DNA from 3 places in the Streptomyces sp. NPDC046261 genome. Region 1 is predicted to be linked to each of the others. Evidence: predicted binding sites of a transcription regulator. Region 1 holds the regulator's gene; each other region holds the start of a gene.
The links. Region 1 encodes HrcA, which represses chaperone genes, less so after heat shock. Its sites were predicted from a motif close to TTNGCACTCNGNNNNNCNGAGTGCNAA; they were not measured.

Region 1 (3,272 bases):
GCGCCCGTGCTCCGGGGACGGCGATGGACCCGGAAGCCGTGCGGGCGGGGGCCTGCGGGGTGCGCGAGGCGGGGGCCGGGCGTACGAGGGTGACGACGCGCCCCTCCAGGAGGAAGCCGCGGGGCTCCATGGGGAAGACGCGGTGCTTGCCGAAGCGGTCCTCGAGCGTGACCGTCGGGCCCTGAGCTGTCTTCTCGCAGCGGATCACGGCGCCGCAGAAGCCCGTCGTGACCTCCTCCACCACGAGGTCCACCTCGGCCGGCACCTCGGGAGCCGGCGTGTTCCGCTTCCACGGGGGCGTCAGATCGGGGCCGTACTGTCTGCTGCTGCGCATGCGGGCCATTGTGGATCACGACGGTGGTTCACGACACGCCGAAGCGCCCGGCCAGCACGCCGCGTTGCCGCCGTACGAAGGCGGCGTCCACCACCGCGCCGTGCCCCGGCACGTACAGCGCGTCGTCGCCGCCGAGCGCGAGCAGCCGGTCGAGCGCGCCCGGCCAGGCGTGCGGCAGGGCGTCCGGGCCGGCCTGCGGTTCGCCGGACTCCTCGACCAGGTCGCCGCAGAAGACCACCTCCGGCGCCCCGCCCGTCCCGGGGACGAGCACGGCGAGGTCGTGCGCCGTGTGGCCCGGCCCGACGTTCGCCAGCAGCACCCGCCGCCCGCCGCCCAGGTCGAGCGTCAGCTCGCCGGAGACCGGGTGCTCGGGCCGGACGAGCAGTTCGACGGCCTCGGCGGCGACGTCGGGCTCCACTCCGTGCCGTACCGCGTCCCACCGCAGCTCGTCGCGGTCGCGCCGCAGCACCTCGGCGACGCCCACCGCCCCGTACACCTGCACGCCCGCGAAGGCGGCCGTGCCCAGGACGTGGTCGAAGTGGGGGTGGGTCAGTGCGATGTGCGTCACGGGCAGCGCGAAGAGGTCCTGCACCTCGCGGCGGATCTCCACCCCTTCGTGCAGGGAGGAGCCCGTGTCGACGACCAGGACGCCCGTGGCGCCCGCGATGGCGCCCACCGTCGCGTCCCAGCCCGGCAGCCTGCGGCGTACGACACCCGGCGCGAGCCGCTCCCAGCGCGCCCCCGCGGCGGGGGGATCCCCGTGATTCTCCATACCGCGACGCTAGCCGCAGAGCGGTACCGTTGCCTGCCCGGAGGAGCGCGGGAGGCTCGCGGCGGGGACGGCCCTTGCCCTGGCCGTGGGGCCCGGCCGTACACTGGCTGAAGGGTTCTGGCACTCGTGACCTTTGAGTGCCAAGGGTGAAGACCCTGTGAGACCCGCAGGACCGTAAGACGGCTGGACCACTGACTGGAGGTGCGCGCGATGCTGAGCGAACGCAGGCTCGAGGTGTTGCGCGCCATCGTTCAGGACTATGTGGGCACCGAGGAGCCGGTCGGCTCCAAGGCCCTCACCGAGCGGCACCGCCTGGGTGTCTCCCCGGCCACGGTGCGCAACGACATGGCCGCGCTGGAGGACGAGGGCTTCATCGCCCAGCCCCACACGAGCGCCGGCCGCATCCCGACCGACAAGGGCTACCGCCTCTTCGTCGACAAGCTCGCGGGCGTCAAGCCCCTGTCGACGCCGGAGCGGCGCGCCATCCAGAACTTCCTGGACGGCGCCGTCGACCTGGACGACGTGGTGGCCCGTACGGTGCGGCTGCTGGCGCAGCTGACCCGTCAGGTCGCGGTGGTGCAGTACCCCTCGCTGACCCGTTCGACCGTGCGCCACGTGGAGCTGCTCTCGCTGGCCCCGGCCCGCCTGATGCTCGTGCTGATCACGGACACCGGCCGGGTCGAGCAGCGGATGGTCGACTGCCCGGCGCCGTTCGGCGAGACCTCGCTGGCGGATCTGCGGGCGCGGCTGAACAGCCGCGTCGTGGGACGCCGCTTCGCCGATGTGCCGCAGCTGGTGCAGGACCTCCCCGACTCCTTCGAGCAGGACGATCGCGGAACCGTTTCCACGGTTCTCGCCACCCTGCTCGAGACGCTGGTCGAGGAGACCGAGGAGCGGCTGATGATCGGCGGCACCGCCAATCTCACTCGTTTCGGTCATGACTTCCCGCTGACGATCCGGCCCGTGCTGGAGGCGTTGGAGGAGCAGGTCGTGCTGCTGAAGCTGCTCGGCGAGGCCAAGGACTCGGAGATGACCGTGCGCATCGGTCATGAGAACGCCCATGAGGGACTGAACTCCACATCCGTCGTCGCGGTCGGCTACGGTTCGGGCGACGAGGCCGTCGCCAAACTCGGCGTGGTCGGACCGACCCGCATGGACTACCCCGGAACGATGGGAGCGGTACGCGCAGTGGCACGTTACGTCGGACAGATCCTGGCGGAGTCGTAAGTGGCCACGGACTACTACGCGGTCCTGGGCGTACGGCGTGATGCCTCGCAGGACGAGATCAAGAAGGCCTTCCGCCGTCTCGCGCGCGAGCTGCACCCGGACGTCAACCCGGACCCGAAGACGCAGGAGCGGTTCAAGGAGATCAACGCCGCTTACGAGGTGCTCTCGGACCCGCAGAAGAAGCAGGTCTACGACCTCGGCGGCGACCCCCTGTCCTCCTCGGGCGGCGCGGGTGCGGGCGCCGGCGGCTTCGGCGCCGGCTTCGGCAACTTCTCCGACATCATGGACGCCTTCTTCGGCCAGGCCTCGCAGCGCGGTCCGCGCTCGCGCACGCGCCGCGGCCAGGACGCCATGATCCGGCTCGAAGTCACCCTGAACGAGGCGACCTTCGGCACGACCAAGGAAATCCAGGTCGACACGGCCGTCGTCTGTACGACCTGCAGCGGCGAGGGCGCGGCTCCGGGCACGTCCGCGCAGACCTGTGACATGTGCCGCGGCCGCGGCGAGGTCTCGCAGGTCACGCGGTCCTTCCTGGGCCAGGTCATGACCTCGCGCCCCTGCCCGCAGTGCCAGGGCTTCGGCACCGTGGTGCCGACCCCGTGCCCGGAGTGCGCCGGCGACGGCCGCGTCCGGTCGCGGCGGACCCTGACCGTGAAGATCCCCGCCGGTGTCGACAACGGCACCCGCATCCAGCTCGCGGGCGAGGGCGAGGTCGGCCCCGGCGGTGGCCCCGCCGGCGACCTCTACGTGGAGATCCACGAGACGCCGCACCCGGTCTTCCAGCGCCGTGGCGACGACCTGCACTGCACGGTCACCATCCCGATGACCGCCGCCGCCCTCGGCACGAAGGTGCCGCTGGAGACGCTGGACGGCGTCGAGGAGATCGACATCCGCCCGGGCACGCAGTCCGGCCAGTCGATCCCGCTGCACCAGCGCGGC
Region 2 (3,272 bases), on a different contig from region 1:
CTTCGGCGCCCAGGCGGAGGGCTGCTCGCCGGTCTCGCGGGCGTTCAAGGACGGGCACGAGGTCGTACGGCCGGTGAAGCCGGACACCATCGCGAAGTCCCTCGCCATCGGCAACCCCGCGGACGGACCGTACGTGCTCGACATCGCACGGCGGACGGGCGGCGCCGTCGAGGACGTCACCGACACCGAGATCGTCGACGCCATCAGGCTGCTGGCCCGGACGGAGGGCATCTTCGCGGAGACGGCGGGCGGGGTGACGGTGGGCGTCACCCGCAAGCTGATCGAGGCGGGGGTGCTCGATCCGGCGCTGACCACGGTCGTGCTCAACACGGGGGACGGGCTCAAGACGCTCGACGCGGTGGCGGCGGGGCCGACGGCGACGATCCGGCCGTCGCTGGAGGCGTTCCGCGCCGTCGGCCTCGCCGGCCGCTGACAGCACACGACTTCGTTCCCACGTCCCCCAGCTTTCACCAGAGGTGATCCCATGAGCGTCAGCGTCCGTATCCCCACCATCCTTCGCACCTACACCTCCGGCCGGGCCGAGGTCAGCGCCGAGGGCGCCACCCTCGCCGAGGTCATCGCGTCCCTGGAGGCCGACCACCCCGGAATCGCCGCCCGTGTCCTCGACGAGAGCGGCAAGCTGCGCCGGTTCGTCAACGTGTACGTCAACGACGACGACGTGCGGTTCGAGGGCGGCCTGGAGGCCGCCACGCCCGACGGGGCGGGGGTCTCGATCATTCCGGCGGTGGCCGGCGGCTGACGGGTCAAATCATTGGCCTGAGCTTTCCGAAGGGTTCCTGAGCATTTCCCCGGAATCGCCCCGCCCGTTAAACGGACGGGGCGATTCCGTCTGTTGAAGCGCGATACAGTTGGGGCGTTCCCCCTCCGGCGTCACCGCCGAACGCATATGAGAACCCGTCAAGTTGTGCGCGTAACGTGTGCACGAATTGTCGGGTTGGCTGTGTTATGCCCGGCCCGACTTGCCCGGGAAGCGGTGGAAATCGGTGCTAATAAGCACTCGGCCACGCCCGGAATTCTCGTCCGACTGACCTGTTGCAGACGGCATCCGTGCAGATACATTCAGCCGCGGTCGACGCGTTCCGGCGCACACCTCCAACCTGTCTGGGGGTGAGGTCTGACCCGGGTCCGCGAGGTGCGGTCCTGCGCAAGGGCCAGTAATAGGGGAGTTAGGCATGGCTCAGGGCACCGTCAAGTGGTTCAACGCGGAGAAGGGGTACGGCTTCATCGCGGTCGACGGTGGTGCGGATGTTTTCGTCCACTACAGCGCGATTCAGATGGACGGCTACCGCACCCTCGAGGAGGGGCAGCGAGTCGAGTTCGAGATCTCGCAGGGCCAGAAGGGGCCTCAGGCGGACATGGTGAGGCTGGCCGCCGGCTGATCACGTCGCATCGACCACCGGCTCATACGGCTCACCGTCGAGGGGTCCGCACCTGTTACGGGTGCGGGCCCCTCGCGTGTGCGCGGGCGCGGGGATGGGCAGGGTTGCGGACGGCGGGGTGATCCCACCGCTCCGGGGTGGATACACGCCAGACCGCTTGCGCCCCCGGCTAACGCCGGGAGGTGCCCCCCTGCCACCTAGGGTGGATACGCGCCAGACCGCTTGCGCCCCCGGCTAACGCCGGGAGGTGCCCCCCTGCCACCTAGGGTGGATACACGCCAGACCGCTTGCACTCGTGGGGGTCGAGTGCTAATCATTGGGCTTAGCACTCTCCGGGTGAGAGTGACAGATTTGGACCGTCGGTGAGGTCGGCGAGCCAAGCGGGGCAAGGAACCGCGGGGCACGCAGGCCGTCCGTCGCGGGCGCCAGCGCGGTCCGGAGCAATCCACCCCGTCCTGGGAGGACCACTTCACATGGCCAAGATCATCGCGTTCGACGAGGAGGCACGGCGCGGTCTCGAGCGCGGGATGAACCAGCTCGCCGACGCCGTCAAGGTCACCCTCGGCCCCAAGGGCCGGAACGTCGTCCTCGAGAAGAAGTGGGGCGCCCCCACGATCACCAACGATGGTGTTTCCATCGCCAAGGAGATCGAGCTCGAGGACCCGTACGAGAAGATCGGCGCCGAGCTGGTCAAGGAGGTCGCGAAGAAGACGGACGACGTCGCCGGTGACGGCACGACGACCGCGACCGTCCTCGCCCAGGCGCTGGTGCGCGAGGGTCTGCGCAACGTGGCCGCCGGTGCCAACCCGATGGCGCTGAAGCGTGGCATCGAGAAGGCCGTCGAGGCCGTCTCCGCCGCCCTGCTCGAGCAGGCCAAGGACGTGGAGACCAAGGAGCAGATCGCCTCCACCGCCTCCATCTCCGCCGCCGACACCCAGATCGGCGAGCTCATCGCCGAGGCGATGGACAAGGTCGGCAAGGAAGGCGTCATCACCGTCGAGGAGTCCCAGACCTTCGGTCTGGAGCTGGAGCTCACCGAGGGTATGCGCTTCGACAAGGGCTACATCTCGGCGTACTTCGCCACCGACATGGAGCGTATGGAGGCGTCGCTCGACGACCCGTACATCCTGATCGTCAACTCGAAGGTCGGCTCGGTCAAGGACCTGCTGCCGCTCCTCGAGAAGGTCATGCAGTCCGGCAAGCCGCTGCTGATCATCGCCGAGGACGTCGAGGGCGAGGCCCTGTCGACCCTGGTCGTCAACAAGATCCGCGGCACCTTCAAGTCCGTCGCGGTCAAGGCTCCGGGCTTCGGCGACCGCCGCAAGGCCATGCTGGGCGACATCGCCATCCTCACCGGTGGCACGGTCATCTCCGAGGAGGTCGGCCTCAAGCTGGAGAACGCCGGTCTCGACCTGCTCGGCCGCGCCCGCAAGGTCGTCATCACCAAGGACGAGACGACCATCGTCGACGGTGCCGGTGACAGCGACCAGGTCCAGGGCCGCGTCAACCAGATCCGCGCCGAGATCGAGAACAGCGACTCCGACTACGACCGCGAGAAGCTGCAGGAGCGCCTGGCGAAGCTGGCCGGCGGCGTGGCCGTCATCAAGGCCGGTGCCGCGACCGAGGTCGAGCTCAAGGAGCGCAAGCACCGCATCGAGGACGCCGTCCGCAACGCGAAGGCGGCCGTCGAGGAGGGCATCGTCGCCGGTGGTGGCGTGGCCCTGCTGCAGGCCTCCCAGGTCTTCGAGAAGCTCGAGCTCGAGGGCGACGAGGCGACCGGCGCCAACGCCGTGAAGCTGGCCCTGGAGGCCCCGCTCAAGCAGATCGCCGTCAACGGTGGTCTCGAGGGCGGCGTCGTCGTGGAGAAGGTCC
Region 3 (3,272 bases), on a different contig from region 1:
CGTCGACGATGGTGGTGTCGTCCTTGGTGATCGTCACGCGGCGGGCGGAGCCCAGCACGTCCAGACCGGCCTGGTCGAGCTTGAGGCCGACCTCCTCGGCGATGACGGTGGCACCGGTGAGGGTGGCCATGTCGCCGAGCATCGCCTTGCGGCGGTCGCCGAAGCCGGGGGCCTTGACGGCCACGGCGTTGAACGTGCCGCGGATCTTGTTGACGACGAGGGTGGAGAGCGCCTCGCCCTCGACGTCCTCGGCGATGATCAGCAGCGGCTTGGAGCCACCGCCCTGGATGATCTTCTCCAGCAGCGGCAGCAGGTCCTGGATCGAGGAGATCTTGCCCTGGTGGATCAGGATGTACGGGTCGTCGAGGACGGCCTCCATACGCTCCTGGTCGGTGACCATGTACGGCGAGAGGTAACCCTTGTCGAAGGCCATGCCCTCGGTGAAGTCGAGCTCCAGGCCGAAGGTGTTGGACTCCTCGACGGTGATGACACCGTCCTTGCCGACCTTGTCCATCGCCTCGGCGATGAGCTCGCCGACCTGCTTGTCCTGCGCGGAGAGCGCGGCGACGGCGGCGATGTCGGACTTGGAGTCGATCGGACGCGAGGTCGCGAGCAGCTCCTCGGAGACGGCCTTGACCGCGGCGTCGATGCCCTTCTTCAGGGCGGCCGGGGAGGCACCCGCGGCGACGTTGCGCAGACCCTCGCGGACCAGCGCCTGGGCCAGCACGGTCGCGGTGGTGGTGCCGTCACCCGCGATGTCGTTGGTCTTGGTCGCCACCTCCTTGACGAGCTGGGCGCCGAGGTTCTCGTACGCGTCGTCGAGCTCGACCTCGCGCGCGATGGTCACACCGTCGTTGGTGATGGTGGGGGCGCCGAACTTCTTGTCGATGACGACGTTGCGGCCCTTGGGGCCGATCGTCACCTTCACGGTGTCGGCGAGCTTGTTGACGCCGCGCTCAAGGGCGCGACGGGCGTCCTCGTCGAACTTCAGGGTCTTGGCCATGGGTTACGTATCCTTCGCCGTATCTCTCAAACGACCTGCGCCCCGGGCGCCCGGCTAGCAGGCACGGGAACCAGGGGCGCAGATCAAAAGCTTCGAAAGCCTGGGTGAACTACTTCTCGATGACCGCGAGGACGTCGCGGGCCGAGAGGACGAGGTACTCGTCGCCGTTGTACTTCACCTCGGTGCCGCCGTACTTGCTGTAGAGCACGACGTCGCCGACCTTCACGTCGAGCGGCAGGCGCTCGCCGTTCTCGAAGCGGCCCGGGCCCACGGCCAGGACAGCGCCCTCCTGGGGCTTCTCCTTCGCGGTGTCCGGGATGACCAGGCCGGAGGCCGTGGTCTGCTCGGCGTCGAGCGGCTGGACCACGATGCGGTCCTCAAGCGGCTTGATGGCAACCTTGGAGCTGGCGGTCGTCACGATCCGACCTCCCCCTTCGGAGATCTCACGGGGTTAACTGTCTGAGGTGGCGACCTGGTAGATCCGTCGTCGCGGGTGCCGGATCTGCCCGTCGCTGTGTTTGGCACTCGCCGGTGGAGAGTGCCAACGGAGCCGAGACTATGACGCGGTTAGCACTCGGTCAAGCGGAGTGCCAATTCGCCGTGCGGCGAGCTTTGGCTACCCCCTGTGCCGGGGAGGTACTCCTGGGACTTCACCCGAGCCCAGCGGCCGACCCCGGAGGGGATACAGACAGTGGGTTACAGGTAGTCCTCCAGGCGCGCCACCGTGTAGCCCTGCCGCTGGATGCTGCGCAGCATGTTGGTGACCATCCGCGTCATCGTCGTGCCCTTGAGCTCCCCCGGCCCGCGGAAGTGGGCCAGGACGATGTCGCCGGGGCGCAGCCCGCCGCCCTGGGCGTAGCGCATGTCGTTGATCTGCATCGTCACCTCCCACAGCACGAGGGCCCGCACCCCGCAGGTGCCCGCCGCGGCGAGGGTGGCGTCGTTGTAGTTGCCGTACGGCGGCCGGAAGAGCGCGGGCCGGGTGCCGAAACGCTTCTCCAGGGCGTCCTGCTGCCCGCATATCTCGCGCCGCTGGGCGTCGGGGGACAGGGTGCGCAGGTTGGGGTGGGTCAGGGTGTGGTTGTCGACGCCGTTGCCGAGGGCGCGCAGCTGGTCGAAGTAGCCGTAGCCGCTGCCCGCGCGGGAGATGCCATCCGTCAGGAACATCGTGAAGGGCAGCTTCAGCTCCCTGGCCATCTTCAGGAACTCGGGGTCCTTCTCCGCCCCGTCGTCGATCGTCACGAAGACGACCTTGTCCTTGGTCGGTATGCGCCGCACGATCTGGGGCGTCGCGCCCGGCTTGACGCCCTGCAGCAGTTTCGTGGCGGGGGGCGCTGGCGGCGCGGCGAGCGGCTTGTCCAGCCCCCAGCGGCGGTACGCGTCGTCGGGTGCGGTGGGCGTGACGGGCGCGGCCGTGCCAGAGGGGCCGGAGCGGCCGGGCTTCTGCGAGGCCTTCGGAGCGCCGGAGGACGAGTTCGAGCACCCGGCGAGAACGCCGGTCAGCAGCACGGCGGCGGAGGCGAGGGCGGCGGCGCGGAGGCGGCCGGAAACAGACGGGCTCACGCGCACGATTGTTGTGCATGCGTTCGATGCCGCTGTGGGCGCGGGGTGACGGCCGGATGGCCCCCCGGACGGGCCTCAGGGCGCGGGCAGCGCCGCCACCGCCGCGGCCCATGGGTACGACTCCGCGCTGTCGCCCTGCCCGGGGTCGCGGCCGTCCTCGCCGAGCAGCACGGTCACGCCCGCCTCGCGCAGGAACGCCACGTTCTTGGGGAAGGCGGGGTGCGCGGCCTGTGCGTCGGCCAGGTGCGGCAGCGCGACGACGGGCAGCCCGAGGCCGATCGCCTCGGTGATCAGGCCGAGCGCGAGGGTGTCGGAGATGCCGGCGGCCCACTTGCCGATCGTGTTGAAGGTGGCGGGCGCGACCAGGATCGCGTCCGGCGGCGGCAGCACGTCGGGCTCCCCGGGCAGCTTGTACTCATGGCGTACGGGGTGACCCGTCAGCGCGGCCAGGGCGGGGACGTCCGCTTCCAGCCAGCGCCGGGCGTAGGGGGTGAGGATCAGGCACACCTCCCAGCCGGCGGCCTGCGCGGCGCGGACTCCGTCGACGGCCCGGACGGCCGGCTCGGCGGCGCAGCAGACCAGGTAAAGGGTGCGCTTCGTGGTCGTCGTCACCAGGGCAGTCCACCGCGTGCGGCAGGGGCCCGCAAGAGAGAATGAGACACGTGCCCGCACCGATCACCCCCCTCGACGCCTTCGCCGCCCTCCT

Region 2: a site for HrcA is predicted at 1,687-1,713, ahead of groL (chaperonin GroEL). Genes of this name have one in related genera too.
Region 3: a site for HrcA is predicted at 1,571-1,597, ahead of groES (co-chaperone GroES). Genes of this name have one in related genera too.

Annotation. Positions count from the first base shown of each region.
Region 1 covers NZ_JBEYZU010000008.1:199,055-202,326, forward strand. Annotated here, with positions in the region: gene ABZ956_RS17435 (DUF3097 domain-containing protein) at 1-334, opposite strand, end outside; gene ABZ956_RS17440 (MBL fold metallo-hydrolase) at 363-1,106, opposite strand; gene hrcA (heat-inducible transcriptional repressor HrcA) at 1,317-2,333, shown strand; gene dnaJ (molecular chaperone DnaJ) at 2,334-3,272, shown strand, end outside.
Region 2 covers NZ_JBEYZU010000009.1:140,256-143,527, forward strand. Annotated here, with positions in the region: gene thrC (threonine synthase) at 1-433, shown strand, start outside; gene ABZ956_RS18635 (MoaD/ThiS family protein) at 485-760, shown strand; gene ABZ956_RS18640 (cold-shock protein) at 1,194-1,400, shown strand; gene groL (chaperonin GroEL) at 1,874-3,272, shown strand, end outside.
Region 3 covers NZ_JBEYZU010000006.1:122,451-125,722, reverse strand. Annotated here, with positions in the region: gene groL (chaperonin GroEL) at 1-1,003, opposite strand, end outside; gene groES (co-chaperone GroES) at 1,113-1,421, opposite strand; gene ABZ956_RS13915 (polysaccharide deacetylase family protein) at 1,700-2,566, opposite strand; gene ABZ956_RS13910 (flavoprotein) at 2,642-3,178, opposite strand; gene ABZ956_RS13905 (methyltransferase domain-containing protein) at 3,229-3,272, shown strand, end outside.